Prochlorococcus marinus str. MIT 0919: one gene and its partner. The protein of the gene in region 1 interacts with the protein of each later gene in a pairwise test. Links are inferred from orthologs where the notes say so. Each region holds a gene or a part of one and is shown in the gene's direction. Other genes may lie near its edges.

The links.
Region 2: the proteins of ligA (region 1) and leuS interact in binary tests that used the Escherichia coli proteins (3 or more experiments, as listed by UniProt). The link is inferred for Prochlorococcus marinus str. MIT 0919 from one-to-one orthologs.

What each region holds. Positions count from the first base shown.
Region 1 is NZ_CP114779.1:1,128,999-1,141,463, forward strand. What follows is about bases 3,061-6,000. They hold ligA (NAD-dependent DNA ligase LigA), read left to right. Parts: upstream 3,061-3,461; coding sequence 3,462-5,540; downstream 5,541-6,000. Other genes in these bases: O5635_RS06295 (membrane protein), read left to right, coding at 3,061-3,442; O5635_RS06305 (hypothetical protein), read left to right, coding at 5,553-5,705; O5635_RS06310 (TVP38/TMEM64 family protein), read right to left, coding at 5,711-6,000. Also shown: tRNA uridine-5-carboxymethylaminomethyl(34) synthesis enzyme MnmG, read left to right, coding at 1-1,189; O5635_RS06280 (chorismate lyase), read left to right, coding at 1,219-1,776; O5635_RS06285 (hypothetical protein), read right to left, coding at 1,769-2,293; O5635_RS06290 (SprT family zinc-dependent metalloprotease), read right to left, coding at 2,349-2,900; more of O5635_RS06295, read left to right, coding at 3,020-3,060; more of O5635_RS06310, read right to left, coding at 6,001-6,328; O5635_RS06315 (valine--tRNA ligase), read right to left, coding at 6,341-9,142; O5635_RS06320 (hypothetical protein), read right to left, coding at 9,201-9,659; O5635_RS06325 (hypothetical protein), read left to right, coding at 9,717-9,974; O5635_RS06330 (AIR synthase), read right to left, coding at 10,037-10,375; O5635_RS06340 (metal-binding protein), read left to right, coding at 10,517-10,987; mazG (nucleoside triphosphate pyrophosphohydrolase), read left to right, coding at 11,043-11,837; speE (polyamine aminopropyltransferase), read left to right, coding at 11,875-12,465. UniProt on the Escherichia coli protein: DNA ligase that catalyzes the formation of phosphodiester linkages between 5'-phosphoryl and 3'-hydroxyl groups in double-stranded DNA using NAD as a coenzyme and as the energy source for the reaction.
Region 2 is NZ_CP114779.1:242,011-254,709, reverse strand. What follows is about bases 916-4,089. They hold leuS (leucine--tRNA ligase), read left to right. Parts: upstream 916-1,273; coding sequence 1,274-3,889; downstream 3,890-4,089. Other genes in these bases: O5635_RS01620 (glucose-6-phosphate isomerase), read right to left, coding at 3,886-4,089; dapF (diaminopimelate epimerase), read right to left, coding at 916-1,135. Also shown: O5635_RS01635 (cysteine desulfurase family protein), read right to left, coding at 1-272; more of dapF, read right to left, coding at 272-915; more of O5635_RS01620, read right to left, coding at 4,090-5,484; purN (phosphoribosylglycinamide formyltransferase), read left to right, coding at 5,665-6,324; argC (N-acetyl-gamma-glutamyl-phosphate reductase), read right to left, coding at 6,308-7,387; ribBA (bifunctional 3,4-dihydroxy-2-butanone-4-phosphate synthase/GTP cyclohydrolase II), read left to right, coding at 7,491-9,173; O5635_RS01600 (peptidylprolyl isomerase), read right to left, coding at 9,181-9,621; murQ (N-acetylmuramic acid 6-phosphate etherase), read right to left, coding at 9,723-10,637; O5635_RS01590 (DUF3110 domain-containing protein), read right to left, coding at 10,669-11,073; O5635_RS01585 (DnaJ domain-containing protein), read right to left, coding at 11,113-12,111; molecular chaperone DnaK, read right to left, coding at 12,095-12,699.

The sequences.
Region 1 (12,465 bases):
AAAGGCTACACATGCATTAATTAAAGAAAACCTACATTTAACTCCAATTTATGGGGGATTTATAGATAGTATTGGCCCCCGCTATTGTCCTTCCATTGAAGACAAAATTGTTCGGTTTGCAGATAAAGAATCACACCAAATTTTTCTTGAACCTGAGGGACTAGATACTCCAGAAATTTATGTTCAGGGTTTCTCTACCGGTATCCCCGAAAATTTACAACTACAACTATTACAAACACTTCCTGGACTCGAGAAATGTATAATGCTTCGCCCTGCATATGCTGTTGAATATGACTATCTTCCAGCTACACAGCTACGACCTTCATTAGAAACTAAAAGAATAAAAGGATTATTTAGTGCGGGTCAACTTAATGGAACAACAGGGTATGAAGAAGCGGCAGCACAAGGATTAGTCGCAGGAATTAATGCAGGGAAATATGTAGAAAAAAAAGAGGCTGTAGTTTTCCCTCGAGAAGAAAGCTATATAGGTACAATGATAGACGATTTAGTTACAAAAGACTTACGTGAACCTTATCGTGTCTTAACTAGTCGAAGCGAGTATCGTCTTGTGCTACGCAGTGATAATGCTGATCGTAGATTAACTCCACTAGGCTATGAATTAGGCTTAATTGATAATCGTAGATGGTCAATATTCACTGCAAAACAAGAGGCTCTTGCAAAAGAAAAAGCAAGACTAGAAAAGCAAAGAGTAAAAGATAGCGATCAAATCGCAACTGTCTTAGAAGAAGAGACAGGCGCTCCTATTAAAGGATCAATTAGTCTCGCAAATCTACTACGGAGACCAGGAACACATACATCTCATTTAATTAGGCATAGGTTAATGGATCCAGATATCCCTTTAGACGTAAGAGAGGGAGCAGAAATCGATATTAAATATAGTGGCTATTTAGAAAGGCAAAAGGCTCAAATAGAGCAAATTAAAAAGCAAAGCAAGAAGCCTATTCCTGTCGAAGTAGATTTTAGTAATATAAAAACTCTTTCACAAGAAGCACGTGAAAAATTAAGTATAAATAAACCAAAGAATTTTGGAGAAGCTGCTTTAGTACCTGGTGTCAGCAAAGCTGATTTAACAGCTCTTTTAGTATGGTTAAAAATTCAAAGCCACAAATCTAGTAATACATCCCATTCGAAAAAGAACCAATCTCATGTGTCAGGAGAAATACGCTGAAAAACGAATTACTTGATTCCCCTAAAAGTATTTGGGAAGCACCAACAGAATCCGTCTTGTCTGGAAACGTTTCTCAAAAACTCTCTGGGCCATGGCAACTAATGCTTTTAGGAGATGGAAGCCCCACTCGACATCTAAATCTGTTGACAGGTGAAAAAGTAAAAGTAAAGCTAATAGCAATGCAATCAGAGCAGCAAGGTTGCAAAGGAGCACCTATAGAAATTGAAGAATTAAAACCACCGCTTTTAAGACGCCAAGTATGGCTTAGATGTGGATCACAGACCCTGGCATGGGCAGAAAGCTGGTGGAATCAAAAAGAAGCTGAGCGCCACTTAAAAAATAAGGAACAGCCAATTTGGGATAGCCTTACTAAAGGCCGATCTGAACTATTTCGTGAAGTTGATGGGCTTGCTTTAGTTAATGCAAGTTGGCTTGAAAAAGAATTTAAAAAAGAAGGACCATTTTGGAGTAGACACTACAGATTCTTTCGTCAAGAAAAAGAGCTAACCGTCATTAGAGAAGTCTTTAATCCAGAGTTGGAAATGTGGCTTGGCCCCACACCGCGTCAAAAGCTTCAACTTAATTAATCTTTCGTCGACTAGATTTTGGTATACGTCGATTAGGTAAGCCTCCGTTCCTTTTAGCAGTTGATGAATTTCGTTGAATGCTCTGATCTAGTACCTGGGAACGTTTCCATCTATTAAGCCTAAAAGAGGATTCATCAGGCCATTCTTTTGCTTGTGAATCGATCTCTTCGTCAGTATCTACAGAAGGAGCTATCGCTTTGGGAATTCTCAAGGAAATTGCCTTTAAAGGCTTTTTAGGACCTGAAAGCAAATTTTCAGGCCTACCTCCCAATTCAGCACTTTCCATCCAATCATCGTCTTCTTCAAAAAACCAATCAATTTTGTCACCAACCCAACGACCAACATTGTTCAGCCCTGATCGGGTGGCTCTCATATTTGCAGATCTTCGGTTTCCAGGCCTATTACCAGAAACTCCATCTACAAACTGGCGTCCAGTCTCAAACCATTGGTCTACTCTGCGTTCTAAAGGGTCACTAGAACGCTTGCGCCGGTTATTTCTTTTGCGACTACTGTCCATACAAACAAATTAACAGAATTGCACTTTTAGAGAAAAATCATTATCAAAATCGATTTCATGAATTTTCTATCGCAATAGGTTCATAAATCAAAACACAACTAGGATGCCATTTACCTGAATACTTTGTATCACAACAAGTCTTGCAAGCCACACCTCGCATTAACTTCTTATAAGGAAAACTTAAGCCACAAGAAGGACATGTTGCTAGCCATTTAGGTGTTTTTGCGGGTACTGGATAATTATGGCGAACACTAATCTGAAAATTAGTTTGTGAAGAGTTAATTAAAGCCATGCGTGCATGAAAATTAGGACCATGAGCCTCTTTGACACCTAAAACCAAATCAATCCACGCATGAATCATCTCATGACAAAGAGTGCTTTCAACAGCACTATCAGGCAGATTCTCTAAAAGTGGCCTAGATAGAACAATTTCACAAAATCTCCTCCCTGGTCCCTTCCAGCCCCTGCGATATAAGCCTGCTGTATTACGTAATCTTCCATCACTCCAACGTATTGAAACCATTGGCTTACCATTTTTGACAAGCAAGCCATCAAAATACTCCTTATTAAAACGATGAAATAATGGTAAAAGTGGGACCAGTGACATCTATGATTTAGGGTAATGTCCTTGACCAAGCAATAACATTCTGTCTAAAACTTAGTGACTAGGGAACACTTGGCTTTATAGAGTTAGTAAGTCAAACACTTTTTCAAAAACAATTACCAATGGATGGGGCTCTAATTAGAGAAATTGGAATCAAAGCTCTTCTTATAGGAGGTGGAGCTTTAATCCTTTTCTGGACTTTCAATGCGGTCAAGCTGGTCATTGGAGCAAGAGGCATCAACCCTCTCGTTAAACAATTTTTTGATCACATCGCTTCTGGAAAAATTGATGCTGCTTACAGACTGACAACAAAAACTTATCGTCAGCATGTCAGTCGCCAAGATTTTTTAAAATTCCTTGGGAGTCTCCAACTCAACAAATATAGAAACTTAAAATCAGGTCGCCCCCGAATAGAAGATAATTTAATCATCCTCACCTTAAAACTCAAATCTGAAGACAAAAAAGAAGAGTTACCATTGGATTTCAGTTTTGTAAAAGTAGACAAAGCCTGGCGAATCAACCGAATCGCAAAAGGCAAAAGTTAAAGACAAGCAAGTTTGCCTAGTGCAGTCTTCCACCAACAATCCTTCAAAACGTTCGTCTGAGCTTAGAAAACTGCTCAACAAAGCTAACCATGCTTATTACGTGCTTGATTCACCTGTGATGGAGGATGCAGTTTATGACCGCCTCTATAGGGAATTAATAGAACTTGAAAAAAAACATCCGTTTCTAATTACACCTGATAGTCCATCTCAAAGATTAGGAGGAATGCCTTCTACAGGCTTTATTAACGTAAATCATAAAATCCCATTACTTAGTCTTGATAATGCTTTCACTATTCAAGAATTAAATGAATGGAACACCAGAATAAAAAAATTAATTGATCAAAAATCAACTTCATTAGAAAAAAAAAGGTTCTGTGAATATGTTTGCGAATTAAAAATCGATGGAAATGCTTTGGCTTTAAGCTATGAAAATGGATTACTTGTACGAGCTGCAACTAGAGGAGATGGAGAGAATGGCGAAGACATTACTACAAATGTAAAAACAATTAGTTCTATCCCTTTATCACTTCATTTAAAAAATCCACCACAATGGGTTGAAATCAGAGGTGAGGTTTTTCTACCTAATCAAACTTTTGAAGAAATTAATGCCTTGCGAAACACTGAGGGGAATGATTTATTTGCAAACCCAAGAAATGCCTGTGCTGGAACACTAAGACAGTTAGATCCAAAAATAGTCGCTTCAAGAAAACTAGATTTTTTTGCGTATACAATTCATTTACCTAAAGACTGGATAGCAAAAGAAATTGATCCTAAAGAGCCAAATAGCCAATGGGAAAGCCTTAATTGGCTAAAGAAAATAGGATTTAAAGTCAATCCAAATAAAGAAATTTTAGAAAGTCTAGAAGAAGTAGAAAACTTCTTTAACTCTTGGGAAAAACGCCGGAATCAACTTCCTTATACAACTGACGGAGTTGTTGTTAAGCTAAATGATTTTGAGCTGCAAAACTTTGTTGGAGTAACTCAGAAAGCACCGCGTTGGGCAATTGCAATGAAATACCCAGCGGAAGAAGCGCCAACGAAACTAATTAACCTTACATACCAAGTTGGAAGGACAGGAGCAGTTACTCCTGTTGCAGAGTTTGAACCAATTTCTCTAGCAGGAACAATAGTACGAAGAGCAACACTACATAATGCCAATAGAATTCAATCCCTAGAGTTACATTCAGAAGATACAATTATTGTTCGTAAGGCAGGAGAAATAATTCCTGAAGTTGTTCGAGTATTAAAGGAATTGAGAACGGTTAATGCAGCCCCATTATTTTTACCTAATAAATGTCCTGAATGTAATACAAACCTTTTTCGAGATTCTAATCAAGCTATTACAAGATGTGTGAACAATCTATGCCCAGCAATTATTCAAGGTTCATTACGTCATTGGGTAAGCAAAGGTGCAATGAATATAGATGGTATGGGAAGTAAAATAATCGAACAGTTAGTCAAAAAACAATTTATATTATCTATTGCAGAATTGTATAAAATGAACGAAAAAGACCTTCAAAAACTGGATAGGATGGGTGAAAAATCTGCAAAGAAACTAATAGCTTCAGTAGAAAAATCTAAGAATCAACCATGGCATCGAAAATTATATGGTTTAGGGATTTTACATATTGGAGAAGGTAATGCAAAAATTATCGCAAAAGCTTTCCCAAGTGCTACTGAATTGAGTGATGCAGCATTAAACTCTCCAGAAGATATCCAGAAAATAAATGGTATTGGCTTGGAAATAAGTGAATCATTATATCATTGGTTTAAAGAAAAAGATAATCAAGATCTAATAAAAAAGCTGGAATGTTTAGGGGTAGATCTTGCGGCAAAGAATAATCAGTTAGAGATTAAAGGCATTAGATCAAGCAAAATTTTTGGCAAGAATTTTGTGTTGACTGGTACATTAAATACAATCAAAAGGAGTGAAGCTAAAAAAATGATTGAGGAAGCAGGCGGAAAAGTAAATTCTTCGGTTTCATCAAATACAAATTATCTAATTGCTGGTAATAAGTCAGGTGGGAAATTAAAAAAAGCAAAAGATCTAAGCGTTATAATAATTGACGAGAAAGAATTTTTAAGCCTATTTCTCTAATCCCAATTACCTATGTTTAAGCCGAAAATTCATTCATTCATCAAAACACCTTGTGGGCAAGCAAAGTTCCTTGAACTATCAGCGAAAAAAGGCTTGTTAGCAAAGTCACGATTAATGTGGTTTATTTTAATAGCAACTATTCGAGATTGGAATCTTAAAACATAGAATAATCAATGATCTAAATCTGATAATGCATTTCTTGTTGCTCTAGCAATAAAGAAAAATACACCTATTGAAGCTAATAATCCAGAGGATGTAAAAATAAAAGAAACCAACTCATTTTGACTATTAATAACAGATCGAAAACCTGATATTTCTCCAGCAAAAGATCCAAGACTACAATACAGTAGAGTTCCTGGAAAAATGCCAATGAGGCCTATAAAATAATTCTTAATAGAGACATCTGTAATGCTATAAGCAAGGTTAAGTAAACCAAATGGGAATAAAGGTGAAAGTCGAGTTAATAAAATAAATTTCAAACCATTTTTAATAACTTGCTTTTCTATAGAGTGTAATTTAGGGAAAGAACTTAGGCGTTTATTAGTCCAATCTCGTAAAAAGCTTCTTCCCCCAAGAAAAGTTAATATTGCCCCTATAGATGCTCCAATAAAAACTAAAGAGCTACCCAATACAATTCCATATATAAAACCAGCCACCATAGACAACCATGATCCTGGCAATAAAAAAATCGTCCATATAATATATATTATTAGAAAAGTTAAAAACCCCAAAGGAGTAAGGAAAAATTGAAGCTGTGTATCAAATATATTGGTAAATTCTAAGTTCATTAAGCTCAAACTTTAACCTAAACCTGAAATTCTTTCAGTTACTAAATTAGCTTGTGATTGAGCCTCCGCTAATTTATTTTTACATTCCAAGACTATCTTCTCAGGTGCTTTTTCTATAAAGCTTTTCTTGGACAATCTGTTCGAAAGAGTTGCTATTTCATTTTGAGCTTTTAGCAAATCTTTTTCTAAGCGATTACGTAAAGCATCGAGATCTATCAAGCCTTCAATGGGTAGTACAACCTCCAATTCACCCGATACGCCTGCCAACGCTTTAACTGAAGGTTGATCTTTCAGATCTCTAGGGTGCAGTACATCAACTTGTTTGGCTTTTGTAAGGGATTGAATATCAGCCGTTGCTTTTTCAAGAATCTCTGCAAGCTTATCTTTCTTAGTAATAAAACGAACCGGAACTTTCTGAGCAGGCTTTAATCCTGCCTCAGCTCGCAAATTGCGAACTAGTCGAATTGAAGTAAACAACTCATTGAATGAGCTTTCCAAATTTTCATCTAAATAATCTTTCTTACAGTCTGGCCAAGGCTCTAAAGCAAGAAGCTTTTCTTCAGGGAAAACTGTAATGCCATGCCAAAGTTCCTCTGTCAGATGAGGCATTAAAGGATGAAGCATGACCAAAAGCTCCCTTAAAACCTTAAACATTACTTTTTGAGCAATCTGTTTATCTAATAATTGAGACGCACTAGGCGAATCTCCTGGATTAAGTCGTCTTTTAATGAGTTCCAAATACCAATCACAAAAATCATTCCAAGTAAATTCATAAAGCCCTTTTGCAGCTTCACCAAGTCCATAGTTTAAATATCGTTTAGAAGTATCCGAATTAACTCTGGCCAGTCTGGATAAAATCCATCTATCAGCAAGCTGCAATTGAGATGAGTCGAGTGATTGAAATGTCTCTTCAAAAGTAGTCTCCCCAAGATTAATTAAAGCAAAGCGAGTGGCATTCCATAACTTATTAGCAAAGTTTCTAGCAGCCTCAACAGTGGCAGAAGTATCAGTATTTCGATCATAATCAAGACGAATATCTTGACCAGCACCAACCACTTCTCTGACTAAAGCAAATCGCAAAGCATCTGCCCCATAACGCTCTATTAACAAAATTGGGTCAATGCCATTTCCTAAGCTTTTACTCATTTTGCGATTCTGTTCATCTCGAACAAGTCCATGGATATATACATCAGAAAAAGGCATTTTGCCTGTAAACGCACCTGCCATCATCGTCATCCTTGCAACCCAGAAAAATATGATGTCAAAACCTGTTACCAATGTATTTGTTGGATACCAACATTTAAAATCTGATTCATTTTCCTTAGGCCATCCCAAAGTAGAAAAAGGCCAAAGGCCACTAGAAAACCACGTATCTAAAACATCTTCATCCTGCCTTATTTCAACAGACTCACCAAATTTTTGACGAGCTTGCAATAGTGCTTCTTTTTCAGAAGATGCCACTACGAATGGAGTGTCATCACGTAATTCATAATCCGTTTCACTAACTACAAACCAAGCTGGTATTCTATGCCCCCACCACAATTGTCTACTAATGCACCAATCACGTATACCTGTTAACCAATCTAAATAAACTTTTTCCCATCGTGCTGGAACAAATCTTGGCTCATTCTTAGCAAAATGTGCTCGACATTTATCTGCCAATGGCTCCATGCGAACAAACCACTGTGTAGATAGTAAAGGTTCTACAGGTACCTTTCCTCTATCGGAGTACGGAACACTATGTCGATATGGTTCAACTTTTGTAAGCAGTGAAAGATCCTCTAAAGCATCTACAACTGCCTTGCGTGCTTCAAAACGATCTAACCCTTCAAATTGTCCTGCCTGAGCATTCATTGTGCCATCTTTGTTCATGACAGTAATCTGAGGCAACTGATGTCTCTGACCAATAGAAAAATCATTAGGGTCATGAGCTGGAGTGACCTTGACACAACCAGTTCCAAAATCTTTATCTACATGGTCATCAGCAACAACAGGAATCTCTCTTCCTATAAATGGCAATGTAAGTTTTTGGCCAACAAGATCTTTATATCGACCATCAGTAGGATTCACTGCCACTGCAACATCGCCAAGCATAGTTTCAGGCCGAGTAGTAGCAACTTCCAAATGCGTAGTGCCATTGGAAGAAGGTCCATTGCTTAATGGATATCTAAAATGCCATAAAAATCCATCGACCTCCTTCATTTCGACTTCCAAATCGCTCACTGCTGAACCTGATGCAGGACACCAATTAACAAGATATTCTCCTCTATATATCAAACCTTGTTGATGTAAACGAACAAAAGCTTCTGTAACTGCCCTACTCAACTTTTCATCCATTGTGAATCTTTCTCTCTTCCAATCGACTGAATAACCAAGACGGCGAAGCTGAGCAACTATGCGGCCTCCACTTTCTAACTTCCAATCCCAGGCTCTTTTTAAAAAAGATTGTCTTCCTAATTCATTCCTATCTAGCCCCTGCTCTTTTAATTGTTTTTCAAGAATTGTTTGAACAGCAATCGATGCATGATCTGTTCCTGGCAAACATAAAACATTTTTTCCCTGCAATCGCTGAAATCTAACAATCGTATCAATAAGTGCTGTGTTAAAAGCATGTCCCATATGAAGACTACCTGTAACATTCGGAGGAGGAATGACAACAGAGAATGGTTTCCCAGGATCATTTGGATCGGGGTGAAAGGCGTCTAATTCACTCCATATACGCTGCCATCTCTTTTCCGTGCCCTTAGGGTCATATGTTTTAGGTAAAACATCAACTGCTTTCCCAAAAACTTGAGTTTTTGACTGATCTTCCACGAAGCAATATTTAAAGCATCCTTGCAAACACTAATAAAATTCTTTGTTTTTGCACAAATTAACTGCCAGTTTCTGAAGATTTCCAAGGAATAGCAATCAACCCTTCATCAATAACCCATTTAGTCATATCCAATAAAGCTCTTTCTGATAAGCCAACCTTTCCCAATACTTGTAAGGCTTTTTCAGGAGTCAATTCCTTTGGATCTTTAATTGACATTAGAAGAATTTGACTTTCTGCAGGGTCAGCAACCAAATGCACTGACAAACTTTCAAGAGTTCTTTCAAAAAATTTCTTTCTCATACGAGTCGTTAATGCTGCCCCTAAAGACTCAGCAAAAAATTCAAGATTTTCTCTATCCCCAGAAAGACCACAATTCAAAGCAACCCAAATTAAAAACTTAGCCCAACTATCAATAGTCCACTCTGGTTGAAAAGTACTTCGTTTACTTCTTACAAGCTCATTAAAAGCAAATTCAAAAACTTTTGCTTGAATAAGTGTTTTTTCAGGTTTTGTCATGGCAAATAAACCTCGCCTTATAAAATCAAATAGAAATGCGTTTGAATGGCACTAAAGATGACCATGGATCTAAATGACCCTGAAATTGAATTCTCGGACTTGATTTATGCCTATCAAAGTTGGATTATGGCAGTAATCAATGATGAAAAACTAGCTAACGAAGAGAAACTGCTTACTGATGAAATCTCAGATGAAGCACTAACTGCTATGAGATTTTTGTCAGGTGAAGTAACGAGTGCTATTGAAACCACTTTGGCTCGTGTTTATGGCGTAGATGAAGAAGAATTGAGTTCTATACTTTTCCCAGAAGATTAAATGGTGAAAGGCTGCGAGAAATTGCGGCTTAATCACAAAATCAAGAAAGAACGTAAAAACACTTAATCTCGAATTTTTCTAAAACCAGCTCCGCAAGAACATGCTTCACTACCAGTGGGCACACTAATTAAAAACCCTCCTCCGCTTAAATCGGCGTAAAAATTCAATTCCAATCCTTTAAGGAGATCCACTTGGGCTTCTGGGGCATACAAGGTAACACCATCAGTTCTTGCAATTGGCACACCATTGTTTCGACCCGTCCCAACTCTTATGTGAACCCACCCTTCAGAACAAGTATCTTCAATAAAATCAATATTCATTATGCCTGGTGTATCTCCACAGGCGGACTGCCTGACCAATTCAGCAGAAGCTTTTGAACTAATCGTGAAAACTTGGTCCATAAAAAGCATGTAATGGGCGATCCAGGGTTCGAACCAGGGACATCCTGCTTGTAAGGCAGGCGCTCTACCGCTGAGCTAATCGCCCGTTAGACAATTGTGCCTTACCAAGCCAGGCTAAGCACAATAATTAGTTACAAACTAATGGCTTCTGGCATTGAACATGACCAATCTACAAAATTTTATAGCTTGCCGTTTGGAATCGCCATAGGCATTTTATTTGGATTTAAGAATGGGATTCTTGCAGGTCTTGCGTTTGCAATCGGAGGTTTATGGCTATCTCCAGATCTGGATACTCGTTCTCTACCTTTAAAAAGATGGGGTATATTACAAATAATTTGGTTACCATACAGAAAATTTATTCCTCACAGATCATTTCTTTCACACGGTCCCATCATAGGAACCTCTTTAAGAATATCTTACCTAATAGTAACTATTGCTTTATTGAAATTATTAATTAATGCTTTCGGAATAGAGCTAAACTTTCTTTCAACTGAAATGGTAGCAAAATTTCTAACACGATATTCAAAAGAAACTTTATTTATCTTCATTGGCATGGAAGGAAGCGTATGGCTTCACCTAATAAAAGATAAAGTTCGTTCTCGCACTAATTAATTTCAAAACTTACATAGGTAAATCAAACTAATCTTCAAAATTGATTTCTAGCATTATGAAAAGCAACGCGATGATTGAACTTAGGAAAGTAATCTCTAGATTAAGAGATCCACTTAATGGATGTCCATGGGATATAAAACAAACTCACACTTCACTAATACCTTATGTCCTAGAAGAAGCTTATGAAGTTGTTAATGCGATAGAAAGTAATGATGAAAAAGGTATGACTGAAGAGCTCGGAGATCTACTATTACAAGTAATATTACATGCCCAAATTGCAGAGGAAGAAAATAGATTTACTTTCGATGATATAGTAAAAGAATTAAAAAATAAATTAATTAGAAGACACCCAAATATATTTGAAAGTACAAGTAAATTTAAAGGCCTGAGTTGGAGCGAAATTAAAATGCTAGAAAAAGAGGCAATACAAAGTGAAACTCCTATAACAGATGAAGCTAAGAGAAAAATTAGACAACAGCCTGCTATGAATGGAGCAATATACATATCTTGGAAAGCAAAGGATTTAGGATTAGAATGGGTTAGCAATGATCATATATGGGATAAATTTAATGAAGAAGTAGAAGAGCTAAAGGAAGCGCTTTTACAGAAAGACATGACTAATGCAGAGGAAGAGTTAGGGGATGTAATCTTCACTCTTATAAATATAGCCAGATGGTATAATCTATCTCCAGAAAGGGGGCTTAAAAAAACTAATAATAAATTTCTCAATAGATTGTCTTACATGGAATCAAAACTTAAGGGGAAAATTCTTGGGCAATCAAAAAAACAATTAGAATTCCTTTGGCAAGAAGCTAAAAAAATGATGTCTATAAAAAAGAATATTAATTAGACTCATGATTAATATTAATGATTTATTTGATGATTTTATGAGAAAATGGGTTGATGAGTATCAAAATAATGCTCGTTTTGGTCTAAAAGGTAAAGTAATAATTGAAGAACAAAGTAATTACCAAAAAATAACTATTATTGAAAGTAAGCTCTATGGAAATGCTCTACTTTTAGACAATTGCTGGATGACTGCTGAAGGCCAAGAAAAGCAATATCACGAATCTTTAGTCCATCCAGCTTTATGTAGCTCAAAAGAAATTAAGAAAGCTCTTATCATTGGTGGTGGTGATGGAGGAAGCGCTAGAGAATGTATGAAATATGACATTTTAGATTGTGTTGATTTAGTTGAAATTGACAGCCGTGTAATTGAACTAAGTAAACAATATTTACCAAAGATTGGAGGTGACGCTTGGAAAGATAATCGCTTAAATATTTTTATTGAAAATGGCATAGAGTGGGTTAAAAATACACCTATTGATTTTTATGATGTTATTATTATTGATAGTTCTGATCCAAAAGGACCTGCTAAAGGATTATTTTCAAAAGAATTTTTTACAAATTGTCGGCGAATACTAAAGCCAGGAGGTGTGTTAGCAACACAATCTGAATCACCGGAAACCTTCAGAGAA
Region 2 (12,699 bases), 880 kb from region 1 along the record:
GGCGTTAAATTCTGGTAATTATTATTTAAGGCTAACTTTATAGATTCAGTCGCTCCAGAAGTGAAAACCACTTGTTCTGATCTAATATTCATCAGGGTAGCTATCTTGTTTCTAGACCTTTCTATAATTTCTGAGGATCTTAATCCATAATTATGAAGACTTAATGGATTTCCCCAAAAAAGGCTTTGAATTCTAGAGACCTCTCTTACTACTGATTTTAACGGTGGAGTACTAGCACACGCATCTAGATATAAATGGGTATTACTTTTCATTAGGAAATTGTTAGTTGGCCTTTATAGACATATTCTGCTGAGCCAGACATATATATAGACTCTCCAAATTGAGGCCAATGAATACTAAGTTCACCGCCTGGTAATTTAACAACTGAATTTTGACTACATTTACCTAGCTTGGAAAGAATAGCCACTATTGCACATGCCCCTGTTCCACAAGCAAGAGTAGTTCCACATCCCCTCTCCCAAACTAAGGCTTCTATATAATTTTCTCTAATTATTTTAATAAAGTGAACATTAGTATGTTTGGGAAATTTTGGATGTATTTCTAATTCTGGACCAAGAAGATTGATATCACAATCATAAAGCTGATCTACTTCTACTACTGCATGTGGATTTCCCATACTTATTGCAGAAACAAATAAGCTTTTCTCTCCGATGGTTAACCAATCTTGAGGTATTCCATTTTTACCAATTTTTAAAAATGTTGGGATTTCAGGAGGGGTAAGGATTGGAACTCCCATATCTACTACAATATTATTATTAATATCTAATTTTATAGGAATATCTCCCGCTAAAGTTTCAACCTTAAAATCATCAAGGAGTTTTTCAGGTGTATTATCCAAAATATATTTAACCAAACATCTAATTCCATTGCCGCACATTTCCGGTTCTGTACCGTCTGAATTAAATATTTTCATTTTAACATTACAATTATTAGTATTAGAGGGTAAAATTAATATTATACCATCAGCACCAATGCCAAAATTTCTATTAGTGATTTTTTTAACAAAATCCTTTTTAGGGGAAGTAATATTATAAGGTAGATTACTATCTTGCCCATCTATAATTATAAAGTCATTACCTATTCCATGATATTTTTGAAAGTTAATAGGTTCCATTCTGATTCTCAATAAAACAAGTTAGCAAAAATAGTAAGTTAAGGTTCTAGTTCTTTGTTTGTAAAATACCCCCTAGATGGCCCAACCAAGGGTAATATTAACCTGTAAAAGTCTTAAGTATCATTTTAATCAAATTAAGTGACAGGTTCAACAACAATAAAACCAGACTCTAATTTCTCACAAGAGAGCTATAACCCTCATAGTATTGAGGGTAAATGGCAGAAAGAGTGGAATTTGCAAGGGCTATATAAAACACAAGAGCCGGTTGATAAGCAAAAAAGTTTTTACGCTCTGTCGATGTTCCCATATCCTTCTGGGAATCTTCATATGGGCCATGTGAGAAATTATGTAATAACGGATGTCATTGCAAGGCTACAAAGAATGAAAGGAGATGCTGTACTGCATCCTATGGGATGGGATGCTTTTGGCTTACCTGCAGAGAATGCTGCTATAGAAAGGGGGGTAAGGCCTGATTTGTGGACAAAGAAAAATATCTCCCAGATGCGTATAGAACTTAATAAACTTGGGTTATCTATAGATTGGGATAAGGAGATAAATACTTCTGAGAGCGAATACTACAAATGGAGCCAATTTATATTTCTTGAACTATATCAAGCTGGTCTTGCTTATCAGAAGTCTGCAAATGTTAATTGGGACCCAATTGACAAAACAGTCCTTGCAAATGAACAAGTCGATGCTGAAGGTAAATCCTGGAGATCAGGTGCCATAGTTGAGAAAAAAGAATTAAAGCAATGGTTCCTTAAAATTACAGAATACGCTGATAATTTGCTAAGAGATTTAGAAAATTTAGATGATTGGCCAGAGAAAGTTAAAACAATGCAACAGAATTGGATTGGCAAGTCTAATGGTACAAAAATAGATTTTAAAGTAGAAGATCAAAGCAAAGAAATTATAAGTATATTTACAACCAGGCCAGATACACTATTTGGTTGTACTTATATTGTTATGTCCCCAGAGCATCCTTTGGTAGATAAAATAATTGCCAAAGATTTAAAAGACAAATTAAAAATATTTAAGCAAAATATAGCTAGTCTAACTGATAGTGAAAGGACTGTAGGTAATAAAAGTAAACTTGGCATGGACCTTGGCATAAAAGCTATAAACCCTATTAATAATTCATGTATACCAGTCTGGATTGCAAATTATGTATTAGCTAGTTATGGGACTGGATCAGTAATGGGAGTACCTGGTCATGATGAAAGGGATTATGAATTTGCACATATATATTCACTTCCTATAAAGTATGTAATAAAACCCTTAAAAGAAGGCTTAAATAACAAGCAAGCTGCATATACTCAGCCTGGAATAATGATTAATTCCAATGAATTTAATGATTTAAAATCTACAGATGCCAAAACACTTATTACAAAAAGAGGAATAGAGTTAAACTGGGCACAAAAAACAACAACCTACAAGCTAAGAGATTGGTTAATCTCTAGGCAACGATATTGGGGCTGTCCAATCCCAATTATTTATTGTTCACATTGTGGTGTTGTTCCGGTAAAAAAGTCAGATCTACCAGTTGAACTACCTCTCGAAATCAAATTATCTGGGAAAGGTAAATCGCCTTTATTAACTTCCGAATGGATAAATACTAATTGTCCAAATTGTAAAAGAAAAGCTACAAGAGAATCCGATACTATGGATACTTTTATTTGCTCTTCGTGGTATTTCCTAAGGTATCTAGATCCTAAAAATAAAGATAAACCATTTGACAAAGAACTGGTTAACAAATGGATGCCTGTAAATCAATATGTTGGCGGCATAGAACATGCAATTCTGCATTTGTTATATTCTAGGTTTTTAACTAAAGCATTGAGTAAGAGGAACTTAATATCTGTTAAGGAACCTTTTGTAAAGTTATTAACTCAAGGCATGGTACAAGGAATTACATTTAAGAATATCAAGACTAATAAATATATAAAAACATCCGATATTACAGACACAATAAAACCTAAAGATCCAGTTACAGGTGAGCCACTACAGAAAATATATGAAAAAATGTCAAAATCAAAATATAATGGAATTGAACCATCTGTAGTTATAGATAAATATGGTGCAGATACAGCCAGAATGTTCATACTTTTCAAGGCTCCACCTGAAAAAGATCTAGAATGGGAAGATGCTGATGTTGAGGGCCAATATAGATTCCTACAAAGGATCTGGAAACTAGCGAGTGAATGTAATCAATTAAATAATATAAACCTAAGCATGGATTATTCATACAACATAGAAGAACTTAATGAGAGCGAAGTCAAACTTAGACGAATTACTAACCTAGCAATAAAAGAGGTATCAATAGATTTAAATGAAAACCAACAATTTAATACTGCTATTGCCGAAATAATGAAATTGAGCAATGGCATGAATGACCTCTTTAAAAAATGCAATAACCCTATAATAAATGAATCACTAAGTATATTGTTAAAGTTACTATCTCCTTTTGCGCCTCATATTTCAGAAGAATTATGGAAAAAATTAAAGGGAAAAGACAGTATCCACAAACAGAGCTGGCCAAGCTATGATGAATTAGCTCTTGTAAAAGATAGTTATGAACTTGTTATACAAATAAATGGAAAGCTTAGGGGTAAAATAATAGTTAATTCTTCAGCAAGTAAAGAAGAGCTTGAAAATTTAGCCTTAGAGAGTGATATTTCACGTAAATGGTTACAAGGTAAAACTTACAAAAGAATTATTGTTATACCTAATAAATTAATTAATATAGTTTGTTAGGTAGTTCTAGTGATAGTAATTTCACCAGGTTTACTCCATAAACCATTGACAGCATAAGTTTGACTGTTAGAAGTTAAATGCCTCAAAATCAAGAAAATAGATTCAGGTGATGATTCTTCAATTTCAGTAGATAATTCTTCGATAGAATATGTTTTTCCGTCTAGTAATAGTTGTTCGACTTTACTCTGCAAAAATAATACATCAGCTGCAGCTTTCTTACCTGCTTCTACACCAGGTTGATGATATGCATTTATGTTAATTAGTTCGGCATATAAGCCAACTGCTCTTTCGAAAAGAGCAATTAACGCACCTAACGAACAAGGGTCAAATTTTTTAATTGAAATAGTAATACTTTCCCGGTTATTTTGACTTAATGCTAAACGAGTCCCTTGAAAGAAGCCTGATAAAAAATCTCCAGGGGATTTACCTTGAATAAGAGGTAGATTATTGTCAGTCAAAACTTCTATGAAGGTTACGAAGAAGTTATCAAGTCCATCACGTAACTGCTGAACATATGCATGCTGATCTGTTGACCCTTTATTCCCATAAACAGCAAGCCCTTGGCAGACCTCTTTAGAATTTCTGTCCAACTTCTTACCTAAAGATTCCATAACGAGTTGTTGAAGATATCTGCTGAAAACTTCTAAAGAATCTCGATAAGGTAAAACAACCATATCTTTTAAACCTCTAGCTTTTCCAGATGAATACCAAGCTGAAGCCAACAGTGCAGATGGATTCTCAGAAACGATTGTATTTCTAGTAATTAAATCCATTTTGGAAGCTCCTAAAAGAAAAGATTTAATATCAGAATTGATAAGACCTAGTGGCAACAAGCCTACAGCTCCAGTAATACTTGTTCGACCTCCTACCCAATCTGGCAAATCAAATGACTTTAGCCATCCTTCAGAAGTTGCTAAATTGTAAAGACGACTTCCTTGCATGGTTACAGCAACTGCTCGGGAAGACCATTGTAGATTTTTATTTTTGACATAATTTCGAGCTTGATCCATTGCAATTTGAGGTTCTGGTGTGCCTCCAGATTTACTAACTACAACAAATAATGTTTTTGAAATATTCTCACCTAAAGAATTAAGTGTCTTTTCCAAACCTATAGGGTCAACATTATCTAAGAAATGAAAATTAAGTCCTTGATTTAATTCTTGGAGTGATTGAGTGATTAAAAGTGGTCCAAGACCACTACCTCCTATTCCAATCCAAAGAACATCTGTAAATGATTCACCTTCTTCTGTTTTAATCAAAGAAGATAATATTCCCTTTGAAAAATCAATAATTTGATCGATTTCTTCACTTATTAATTTAGTTATATCTAAAGTTGGAGCAAGTTCTGGACATCTAAGCCAATAGTGACCAACCATTCTTTTTTCATCTTGATTCGCTATTGATCCATTTTCTAAAGAAGAAAGTGCCTCAAAGGCTTTTATAAATTTTGGTTCTAGCTCTTCAAGATGGTTCTTATTAATTTTCATTCTGCTTATATCTAGCCAAAAACCAAGCTGCTCATCATGCCATAAAAGCTCTTTAAAGCGATTCCATTGATCTTGGCTATTAGTAGGGTTAAAGTCAGGTAGGTTCATATTTGAACGATAAATTAAAAAGCCAAGTCAGTATCAGATACAGTATGATATATCCCAGGATAAATTACTTGCTTCATCAACAAAACACAGTAAATAAAAACATTAGCAAGATACATTAAAATATAAATGTGCTATATTATAAGAAAATCAAGGATTATCACAGAAATAAGTTAATATATAATGAATATAGATTCAGGTAAAAGCTTAATATTCCCTAAGATCGATAAACTCCCAAGTTTTAAACCAAAATTAAGATTAGGAGTTTTAGCTTCTGGAAAAGGAAGTAATTTTGAAGCCATAGTAAAATCAACACTAGATAAAAAACTAGATGCAAATATCCAATGTCTAATAGTTAATAAAAAGAATTGTGGTGCAATTGAAAAGGCCAAACATTATAAAATACCTTTTCATTATTTAGATCACTCTAGTTTCAAATATCGAGAAGATCTAGATAATGAAATCATTAGATTATTACAGATTTATGATGTTGAAGGAATAGTAATGGCTGGCTGGATGAGGATCGTTTCCTCTGTACTAATAAATAAGTATCCAGAAAGAATAATTAATATACACCCTTCGCTCCTTCCGAGTTTTAAAGGTAAAGATGCCTTAACGCAAGCATTAGATCATGGTGTAACTATTACTGGTTGTACTGTTCATATTGTCAAAGAAGAAGTAGACGCCGGTCCCATCTTAATTCAATCTGCAATACCAATACATAAAAAAGATAATGAAAATTCTCTCCTAAAAAAAATACAAGAAGAAGAGCACAAAATACTATCTACAGGTATTGCTTTAGCGGCTATTAAATGGAGAAATATTGCTAAGGATAATAAGTAGTTAAAGGTAACCCCAAGTCATGATTATAGCCTGACATAATATTAAGGATTTGTATTGCCTGTCCTGCCTGACCTTTCATAAGGTTGTCAATAGCTGAAAGGATTATCAAACGACCATTTCTTTTGTCAACCTGCAGTGAAATTAAAGCCTTGTTTGTATACCTAACCCATTTAGTAGAAGGGTACATTCCTACTGGAAGGATATCTACTGTATTGTAATTTCGATAAAATGCATCTAGGACTGTCCGACAATCCTCTGCCGTTAAGCCTGGGTCTCTAAGCCTTGAATAAATAGTTGATAAAATGCCCCTAACCATAGGCACTAAATGAGGGGTAAATTGAAGCTCTATAGATTTGCCAGAGACCAAACTAGCCTGTTGTTCTATTTCGGAAGTATGTCTGTGACCTAATACTGCATATGGGGAAATAGATTCAGAAGATTCAGATAGTAATAGGTTCTCTTTAGGAGATCTTCCAGCTCCAGATGTTCCGCTTTTGGCGTCAATAATAATGCTCTCATTCTCAATTAAGCCCTGCTTAAGGAATGGCATTAAAGGCAATAATGAAGCTGTTGGATAACAGCCAGGACTTGATACTAATCTTGCAGTTTGAATTTCTTGCTGGTTCCATTCTGGAATGCCATAAATTGCTTCTTTACAAAGGGAATCGTCATTTCTGTCGAATTCATTGGATTCATTCTTGTAAACATGCTTCCATTGATACAAAGAGCGGTAACGATAATCAGCAGACAGATCAATAACTCGTACATTACGACTTAAAAGTTCTGGCGTTAATTGTGATGAAAGACCATTAGGAAGACTCAAAATCGCAAAATCCGCTTTGTTAGAAATAGCGTCAGGATCTGGAGTCTGAACTTCTAAATCGGTATTAAGTTTCAGGAAAGGTGAGATATCATTCCATTGACGACCAGCCGTCTTGTGACCTGCTATTAATGAAATTTGAAATTTAGGATGTGAGCTTAAAAGCCTGATCAACTGCATGCCTCCATATCCTGAAGCACCTATGATCGCGACGCGATTTGCATTATTGTTTGTATGAGACATATGAAATTCAAATAGGAGGTCCAAATTTTAATGGACTTTAAATAAGTGCCTAAATCCTTATTATGACTTTATTCAGCTAATTCTTTACTTACAAGGAGAAAACTTGAAATCAGAAGAGTCTATAAATATTATTTTTGATCCCATCGCGGATGCATTAGCAGCTATTCGTAATGGAGAATGCATTGTTGTAGTAGACGATGAAAGCCGAGAGAACGAAGGTGATTTAATTTGCGCTGCTCAATTTGCTACTCCTCAGCAAATAAATTTCATGGCCACTGAGGCTAGAGGGCTGATATGTCTCGCAATGGATGGAGAGAGGCTGGACAAGTTAGATCTACCTCTAATGGTCGATAGAAACACAGATTCAAATCAAACAGCCTTTACGATAAGTATTGATGCAGGACCAGAATATGGAGTATCAACTGGTATATCAGCCGAAGACAGAGCAAACACAATACAAGTAGCTATAAATCCGAATACAAAACCAAATAATTTAAGACGACCAGGCCATATTTTCCCCTTGAGAGCAAAGAAAGGAGGAGTCCTAAAAAGAGCAGGCCATACCGAAGCGGCAGTAGATTTATCATTATTGTCTGGTTTGGCACCTGCAGGGGTGATATGCGAAATACAAAATGTTGATGGTTCAATGGCTAGATTGCCAGAATTACAAAAATACTCAAAAATATGGGGCTTAAAAATTATTAGCATTGCTGACCTAATTCGATATCGATTAGAAAATGAGAGGTTTGTCTATAGAAAAGCAATAACAAAACTTCCAAGTTTATTTGGAGATTTCGAGGCGATTGGTTACCAAAATGAATTAGATGGTACTGAACATGTTGCTTTAGTAAAAGGTAAGGTTGGTGAATTTAAAGAACCGGTACTTGTAAGGATGCATTCAGAATGCCTTACTGGAGATGCTTTTGGATCTTTAAGATGTGATTGTAGACCTCAACTAGAAGCTGCCTTATCTCGAATATCGAAAGAAGGTGAGGGTATTGTGGTTTATTTAAGGCAAGAAGGGAGAGGTATAGGCCTAATCAATAAACTTAAGGCATATAGTTTGCAAGATGGAGGTTTAGATACAGTCGAAGCTAATGAGAAATTAGGTTTTCCAGCAGATTTAAGGAATTACGGTGTAGGTGCTCAAATACTTTCGGATCTAGGAGTTCACAAATTAAAGTTGTTAACCAATAATCCTAGGAAAATTGCTGGCCTAGGAGGTTATGGAATCAAGGTAGAAACAAGAGAACCACTCGTAATTTGCCCTGGGGATCATAATGCTGCTTATCTGGCTGTAAAAAGAACAAAACTAGGTCATTATATAAATGAAAAAGATATCGAAGAGACACAGAAGATAGGAAAATCTATAATATTACATTGGGATGGTATATGTAAATTTGATAGATTATCTAAGCTAGAGAAAGAAATAAATATATATGCAAAAGGTCTAAATTTAAGATTAGTTTCAGAAACCAACCCTAGATTAAATGCATTACTTGAAAGGCCTTTATTATTATGGAGACTTATGCAAGATATTAAAAATCAGGATGATGATATAAATACAGACAAAATTTATATTATCCTAAAAGAAATATCTTCATGGGATACAACATCAAAGATAGGAATACTTATATCAAAGAATAAAGAACAAGCATTTCATCCATCTCACAATGTACAAAATATCTATTACCCTATAGAGGAGCTAAATTCAGATATAATTAAAGAATCTATTGTTGAACACGACATTGAAGATGTCTCAGTTGGATTGAATTGGCTAACTTAAGAATATGTTAATCGTTAATGGTCACTTTGATAATTCTAGATCCATCGACCAAGGACAAAACGACATCCATATCAGAAGTATGCCCGAAAACGGTATGAACACCATCTAAATGTGGCTGAGATTCATGGACGATAAAAAACTGACTTCCACCAGTATTTTTACCAGCATGTGCCATTGAAAGCGATCCAGGAAGGTGCTGCTTAGTGTTAATTTCACAATCAATCTTATACCCTGGCCCTCCAGTCCCAGGCATTCCTGTCGCTCCTTCGCGAGTATTAGGACACCCTCCTTGAGCCATGAAGCCTTTTATAACTCTATGAAAAGCTAGGCCGTCGTAAAAGCCCTGGTTTGACAATTTTACAAAGTTAGCAACGGTATTGGGAGCATCATCACTAAACAATTCTATGTTGATTAATCCTTTATCAGTTTCAATAATTGCTTTAACCATTAATTTAGAATTAGACTAAGTTTTTTTATTATAATGGAAAATTAATTACATGTCTATAATCTTCTTATATCAGAAAGCTTATTAAAATATAATACTAAGTTTCAAATTTTCTTAAAAGAACTTATTGATTCTCTTAAGTTGAAATTATTATTTTCTAATAAGTGTTCAGCCGAATCTAAATCCAACTCAGTAAAGGCTATAAGAAGAGCTAACTTAACAGAGCCTTTGGATCTTTCTAATAGAGCTATAGACTCTGTACGTTCTAAATTTGCTAAATCAGATAAAATTCTAATTGAGCGGTCTAATAGCTTACTGTTAGAAGCAGATAGATCAATCATTCTATTCTTATAAACCTTTCCTAGGCGAACCATTACACAGGTAGAAATTATATTTAGAACCATTTTTGTTGCTGTTCCTGCCTTAAGCCTTGTCGAACCTGTTAGTACTTCAGGTCCAGTAATTATTCTGATATCGATATCAGAATTAAAAGAAGCCTGTTCTTTTGGAACAGAAGCAATTGAGATGGTTAGAGAGCCTATAGATTTTGAATGGTCGATAGCAGAAGTTACATAGGGAGTAGTTCCACCTGCTGTTATACCTACTAAGCAATCTTTGCTAGAGAATCCCTTTTTGACTAAATCAGAAATTGACAAGCTTTGGCTATCTTCTAAGTCTTCTGAGCTTCGAAGGAGTGAATTGTAGCCGCCAGCAATAATACCTTGCACCATCTCAGGGGGAGTGCAAAAAGTAGGTGGGCATTCGGCTGCATCAAGGACTCCAAGACGTCCTGACGTACCTGCACCTATGTAAAATAATCTTCCTTTATTTTTTAACCTAAAAGATATTGAATCTATAGCTGAAGCAATAGTAGGTATAACCTTCGATACTGCAACTTGAGGCATCAAGTCTTCTTTAGAAAATAATTCAACAAGTTCTAGAGTACTTAAATTATCTAAATCATAAGAATTCTGATTCGACTCCTCTGTTAATAAATGCCCTCTATTGGAAATTTCCATAAAATCAAGTATTGAATATGCTGATTTTATTTTATAAAAGATCTTCTAGCTTTTTTCTAAAAGAATCTATATCTGATGAATCTTTTTTATCTGTACAATCATCTTGTTGCGAAATAGTTTCATCCTGCCATAAACTTACATCTAAATTACTTTGTGGTGGAGATAAAAGCAGTCTTTCTTCATCGGTTTTAGGTATGAACCCTTTATGGACTAGTTTTGAAGAATAACCAGAATCCTTACAAAAAATCTCAACTTCATCACTATTAATTAGTTCAATATTAGGACGAGGAAAGTCTTGGGCTTCTAATAAGCCACAATATCTATCTGCATCATCTCGATCTTCAAACATTAAAACTATTGTTTCTCCTTTTAATTCTAAAGAGTGAATTCCTTCATTCTCTGTGCCTGACGAATAAAGAAGAATATATACAAGCATAGCTTAAATTTATATTGTATAATTAATTATATAAATTGTTCATGCCTTAAATCTGTCGAAAGACAATTCTTGTAGTCTTCTGTATAAAGCTAATTCAGCCTCTGAAAGATCTTCTGGTATGACAACAATAATTTCTACAATTTGATCTCCGCATAATTCTTCATATTGTAAGCCTCTCCCTCTCAATCTCAATAATCTGCCTGAAGATGAATTAGGTGGGACTTGTAAAGTTACAGGTCCATTTAGAGTTGGAACCTCTATAGCACATCCAAACAATGCATCCTGAGGGAATAATTCAAGTTTATAAAATACTCTTAGACCATCTATTCTTAAATTATCTTCAGTTTGGACGCGAAGTTGTAAAAAATGATCTTCGCCACCTATAACAACTCCAGAAAGTCTCAATCTCCAACCATCGCCTGCAAATGGTGGCGTATTAACTTCAACAAGAGTTCCATCTACCAACTCAATTTGTATTGATGATCCTAATAGGGCCTCTTCTGGTGATAATTCAACAAGTGTTTCAATTTCAGTTGCTTTTCTTACAGGAGGGGATGGCTTTGGAGACTTAGCAGGGACAAAATTTGATTGATCATATTGAGAACTATTGTTATATAAATCATCCTCTAGTTCATCCTCTAGTTCATCCTCAAATTCATCCTCTAATTCATTTTCGAAATTATTATCAGGTTCTGTTTCTTTTGATTGATATTTATTATATGGATCATTCTCTATTTCTATACCTAAAACAATCTTTATATATTCATCATAAGTTGGGAAACCATTTGAAAAAATATCATCAGAAGCCTTAAAAGAAATATTTGAAGATTCCCAGGAGGCTCTTTTCTTAGGGTCAGAAAGAACTGCGTAAGCTTCATTAACTAGTTTAAAACGATCCTCTGCATTGACATCATTTACATTTAAATCTGGATGCCATCTTCTAGCTTCTTTCCTAAAGGCTGTCTTAATTTGTATAAGATCACTACCTGGAGAAATACCAAGTATCGACCAATAATCTGGTTTAGTAGTAGATGTCATTATCCCATTGATCTAAATCTCTACGTCTAGAAGTTGAGTTTGTATCTCGTCGACTGGGAGTGTAATCCCAAGGATCGTCATCCCAATAATCCTCTGAGAATAGTTCGTCTTTTAATGAACCAAAAGTGTTTCTAATGCCTTGAATTGGATTTGAATCGGAATTTTTTTCTGCTGAAATCCGTCGATTTAAACCAAAAAGAGCTTCTTGCAGTGAAGAAACTGCTAAATCCAACTCGGAAAGATCATTACGCTCGAGGGAATCTTCCACATCCCTTATAGAGACTTCAACGGCGCGTTGCTGGCGCTCTGCACCATAGGGACCTAGCTCAATTGATGCATCTCTTAGCCGCCTTTCAGCTTGAGCTAATAAAGTCAAGGCATTGTTCCTTTGATCTATTGAAGCCCGTTTACGTCTGTCTTCGTTTGACTTTTCTTTAGCTTCTATAATTAATTTTTTAACTTCATTTTCATTAAGATTAGTACCTCCTGTAATACTTACTGATTGCTTTCTACCAGTAGTTCTATCAGTTGCACTAACTTCTAATAGACCATTTGCATCTATATCAAAAGCAACTTGAACCTGAGGGA